Regions from separate parts of the Mesorhizobium sp. LNJC405B00 genome, predicted to be linked through region 1. Evidence: predicted binding sites of a transcription regulator. Region 1 holds the regulator's gene; the other holds the start of a gene.

What was found. The regulator PhoB, encoded in region 1, activates phosphate uptake and scavenging genes when phosphate is short. The targets are predictions, from matches to a motif close to TGTCATNNANCTGTCAT.
Region 2: the regulator PhoB is predicted to act here: its motif matches at 1,170-1,186, upstream of X756_RS159230 (DUF1045 domain-containing protein).

The regions. Positions count from the first base shown of each region.
Region 1 covers NZ_AYWC01000011.1:237,555-240,023, reverse strand. Annotated here, with positions in the region: gene pstB (phosphate ABC transporter ATP-binding protein PstB) at 1-570, shown strand, start outside; gene phoU (phosphate signaling complex protein PhoU) at 612-1,316, shown strand; gene phoB (phosphate regulon transcriptional regulator PhoB) at 1,333-2,022, shown strand; partial or broken gene X756_RS01000000165835 (ROK family protein) at 2,053-2,469, opposite strand, start outside.
Region 2 covers NZ_AYWC01000002.1:470,844-473,312, forward strand. Annotated here, with positions in the region: gene X756_RS159240 (hypothetical protein) at 1-69, shown strand, start outside; gene iolB (5-deoxy-glucuronate isomerase) at 261-1,073, shown strand; gene X756_RS159230 (DUF1045 domain-containing protein) at 1,228-1,935, shown strand; gene X756_RS159225 (alpha-D-ribose 1-methylphosphonate 5-triphosphate diphosphatase) at 1,970-2,469, shown strand, end outside.

The DNA of each region.
Region 1 (2,469 bases):
GGCAAGATCACGCTCGATGAAGACGACATCTACGACAAGAACATCGATGTCGTCGAACTGCGCGCCCGCGTCGGCATGGTGTTCCAGAAACCCAACCCGTTCCCGAAGTCCATCTACGAGAACGTCGCCTACGGCCCGCGCATCCATGGGCTGGCCAAGCGCAAGTCCGACATGGACCAGATCGTCGAGCAGAGCCTGAAGAAGGCGGCGATCTGGAACGAGGTCAAGGACCGCCTGCAGGAGCCCGGCACCGGCCTGTCCGGCGGCCAGCAGCAGCGCCTGTGCATCGCGCGCGCCATCGCCGTGTCGCCGGAAGTGATCTTGATGGACGAGCCCTGCTCGGCGCTCGATCCGATCGCCACCGCCCGTGTCGAGGAGCTGATAGACGAGCTGCGCCAGAACTACACGATCGTCATCGTCACCCATTCGATGCAGCAGGCGGCGCGCGTCTCGCAACGCACGGCGATGTTCCATCTCGGCTATCTCGTCGAGGAGGGCGCCACCGACAAGATGTTCACCAACCCCGACGACAAGCGCACCCAGGACTACATTACCGGCCGCTTCGGCTGAGCCGTCCGGCGGGTGAATTTTCAGGCACGAGGACCAAGATCATGGGTGAACATACCGTCGCCTCCTTCGATGAAGAGCTCGGGCAGATCAGTAAGCTGATCCGCGACATGGGCGATCTGGCCGGCTCGATGGTCAGCGGCTCGACCAAGGCGCTGCTCAATTCGGACAATGCGCTGGCACAGCGTGTCGTGTCCGACGACGCCATCATGGATGCGCGCCAGCGCGAACTGGACGACCGCGCCATCACGCTGATCGCCAAGCGCCAGCCGATGGCCAACGATCTGCGCGCCGTGGTCGGCTCGATCCGCATGGCCGGCGACCTCGAGCGCATCGGCGATCTCGCCAAGAATATCGCCAAACGCGTCGGCACCGTGGGCCTCAGCGTCACGCCGCGCGACCTCTCGCACTCCATCGATGCCATGGCGCAACTGGTGCTGATCCAGGTGCAAGGCGTCGTCGAGGAATATGCCGCCACCGATGCGGCAGCTCTTGCAAAACTCAGGAATGACGACGAGCGCATCGACGTCAAATACACGTCCGTGTTTCGTGAGCTCTTGACCTACATGATGGAAGACCCTCGCAACATCACCGCCTGCACGCATCTCTTGTTCTGCGCCAAGAATCTTGAGCGCATCGGCGATCATGTCACCAACATCGCCGAAAATGCGTATTATGTGCTGACCGGCCAGCAATTGCCCGCCAATCGTCCGAAGCAGGACGAGACGGCGATGGCCACGCCGGCCTGATGAGGGTGAACTGCCTATGATCGCGCCACGCATCATGGTCGTGGAGGACGAGGAGCCGCTAGGCGTGCTCCTCCGCTACAACCTCGAATCCGAAGGCTATCAGGTCGAGGTGGTGACACGCGGCGACGAGGCCGAGATCCGCCTGCAGGAAAACGTGCCCGATCTCCTGGTGCTCGACTGGATGGTGCCCGCTGTTTCCGGCATCGAGCTCTGCCGGCGGCTTAGAGTGCGGCCCGAAACCGAGCGGCTGCCGATCATCATGCTGACCGCGCGCGGTGAGGAAAGCGATCGCGTGCGCGGCCTGTCCACCGGTGCCGACGACTATCTGGTCAAGCCATTCTCGACGCCGGAGTTCATGGCGCGCGTGAAGGCGCTGCTGCGCCGGGCCAAGCCGGAAGTGCTGTCCAGCGTGCTCAAGGTCGGCGACATCGTGCTCGACCGCGAGTCGCACCGTGTCTACCGCAAGAAGAGCGAGATCAGGCTCGGACCGACCGAGTTCCGGCTGCTCGAATTCATGATGCGCCATCCCGGCCGCGTGTTCTCGCGCAGCCAACTGCTCGACAATGTCTGGGGCGAGACGATCTATATCGACGAGCGAACCGTCGACGTCCATGTCGGGCGCTTACGCAAAGCGGTCAACAACGGCCGCATGCCGGATGTCATCCGTACCATTCGCGGCGCCGGCTACGCGATCAGGGAAGACTAGGATGCTGCGCGTCGCGCCGTTGCCGGCCATTCAGGCGACATGCTTGCCGGATTTGGCCTGAATGCCCGGCGCGAAAATCTCCTGATCGACGAAGCCGAGCGCGCGCATGGCACAGCCTTCGCGGATCAGCGGCAGCTCGTTGGGCTCGGTGTCGAAGGAGATCGATTTCGAGTGCTGGCCGCCGGCGGTCTGGGCGATCGCTTCGCGCAATGCCGGTTCGATCAGGTCGAACGCGGCGGCGCTGACGCCGACCATGGCGACGGGGGCCGGGTCGATCAGCGCAAACAGGCTGCCGAGGCCGAAGCCGAGCGCCTCACCGGCCCTGCGATAGGCTTCGCGCTCCGGTCCGTCCGTCTCTCGCGCACGAGCGGCCAGCGCCCGCATATCAGCGTCGCCGATATCGACCGGCTCGGCATCCTCGCCCATCATTTTGGCGCTGCGCCAGAT
Region 2 (2,469 bases), on a different contig from region 1:
GAGAGCAAGGCTGCGCCTGATCGACCGAAGACCGGCGAAGCGAAGGCGGACGCCGGACCGAAGGAATGAAGCGGCCGTGGCTCGGAAGGCTTGCGGGTCGGACACTGGACACCTGGCGTATCGCCTACGTCGATGATTGGCCGGAACGTCCCTCGCTTCGTCATCCTAGGGTCTTCGCGACGGAGCTTCGCTCCTGCTTCGCCCTAGGATGACGAAGTTGAGAGGCCGACCTCGAAGACATGCGATAGGAGAGACAAAACATGTCGAAACTGCTCGTCAAAGCCGACAAGGGCCATGGCCGCGTCGCCCATGTCACGCCCAAAAGCGCCGGATGGACCTATGTCGGCTTCGACCTGCACCGGCTGAAGCCGGGCGCGACCGCATCCGGCAAGACGCGGGATCGCGAAGTCTGCCTGGTGTTCGTCACCGGCAAGGGCACGGCAAGGGCCGGCGGCCAGGAACTCGGCCTGCTCGGCGAGCGCATGTCGCCCTTCGAGGGCAAGCCGTGGTCGGTCTATATTCCTGAGGGGTCGGATTGGTCGGTCACCGCCGACACCGATCTCGAGCTCGCGGTCTGCTCGGCGCCGGGCCTTGGCGGCGGCCTCCCGGTGCGCGTCATCGTCCCGGACGACCTCGGTCAGGAAGTGCGTGGCAAAGGCACCAACACGCGCTACGTCACCAACATATTGCCCGAGGGTAAGCCGGCCGACTCGCTGCTGGTGGTCGAGGTCATCACGCCCGGCAGCCACACATCGAGCTACCCGCCGCACAAGCACGACCAGGACAATCTGCCTGCCGAATCCTATCTCGAGGAAACCTACTACCACCGCCTCAACCCGCCGCAGGGTTTTGCCTTCCAGCGCGTCTACACCGACGCCGACAAGACCGGCGCCCGCGAGTTGGACGAAGCCATGGCGATCGAGGACGGCGATGTTGTGCTGGTGCCCAAGGGCTATCACCCCTGCGCCGCCTGCCACGGCTACGACCTCTATTACCTCAACGTCATGGCCGGGCCGAAGCGGACGTGGAAGTTCCACAACGCGCCCGAGCACGAGTGGCTGACGAAGGCCTGATCGGCCTTCGCTTGCGCCGGAAGCGGTTGGTCCAGCAGCAAAAAATCGTCGGCTAACGATCCATGGGGTCGATTTGCCTTCGAAAACCCGCATAAGCTTCGTCAATCCGTCATGGAAATCACCTATGGCAGCGGGCTGACGAGGATTTTTTTCGATGCGCTACGCCATCTATTTCACCCCAAGGCAGGACGAGCCGTTGGCGCGGATCGCCGCCAACTGGCTGGGCCGCGACCCCTTTGGCGCCGCCACCAGGCCGGTCGAGGCGGTGGGCGAGCTGTCGGCGGCCGAAGTCGCCTTTCACACCGCATCGGCGCGGCGCTACGGTTTTCATGCGACGCTGAAAGCGCCCTTCCGGTTGGCCGCCAACGAAACCGAAAGCTCGTTGCGCGCGGCGCTGGACGCCTTTGCCGAAGCAACGCCGACGGTCACCATCCCGCGCCTGGTCGTCAGCCAGATCGATGGTTTCTTCGCTTTGCTGCCGGAAGGCCCGCTGCCGCCGCTCAACCGTTTCGCCGATGATGTCGTGCTTAGCTTCGACCGTTTTCGCGCGCCGCTCACCGAGGCCGAGATCGAGCGGCGCAGCCCGGATTCGCTGAAGCCGGCCGAGTTCCGCAATCTCTGCCAGTGGGGCTATCCCTATGTGTTTGAGACCTTTCGCTTCCACATGACACTGTCCGGCCGGGCCGGGCCGCAGGAAAGCCAACGTCTGCGCGCGGCAATTGACAGCCTGTTCGCCGATGTGCTGCAGCAGCCGGTGCTGGTGGATGCGCTGACGCTGTTCGTCGAAACCGAACCGGGCGCTCCGTTCATGGTGCTTTCGCATCATGCGCTCGGCCGCCGCGCTGCCCGAAAAACCGCCTGACCGCAATTCGTCCGAGTAAGCAAGGACTGCCTGAATGACCGCCGAAACTGTTCTCCACAACGCCCGCATCGTGCTTGCCGACGAGATCGTCGAAGGGTCGCTCGTGCTGCGCGACGGTTTTATCTCCGGCGTCGACGCCGGCACCGGCCACACCGGCGGGAGCATGGGCGGCGAGGACATGGGCGGCGACTACATCATTCCCGGCCTGGTCGAGCTGCACACTGACCATCTCGAAGGCCACTATGCGCCGCGCCCGAAAGTGCGCTGGAACCCGATCGCCGCCGTCCTTGCCCATGACGCGCAGGTGGCCACCGCCGGCATCACCACCGTGCTCGACGCTTTGCGTGTCGGCATGGACGAGGACGCGGATATTACCTCCGACGACATCCGCAAGCTCGCCGGCGCGATCGAGGACAGCGTCGCGAAAGACCGGTTGCGGGCCGACCATTTCCTGCACCTGCGCTGCGAGGTCTCGGCGCCGGATTGCTTGCGGGCTTTCGCCAATTTCGATGGCGACGGGCGGGTCAAGCTGGC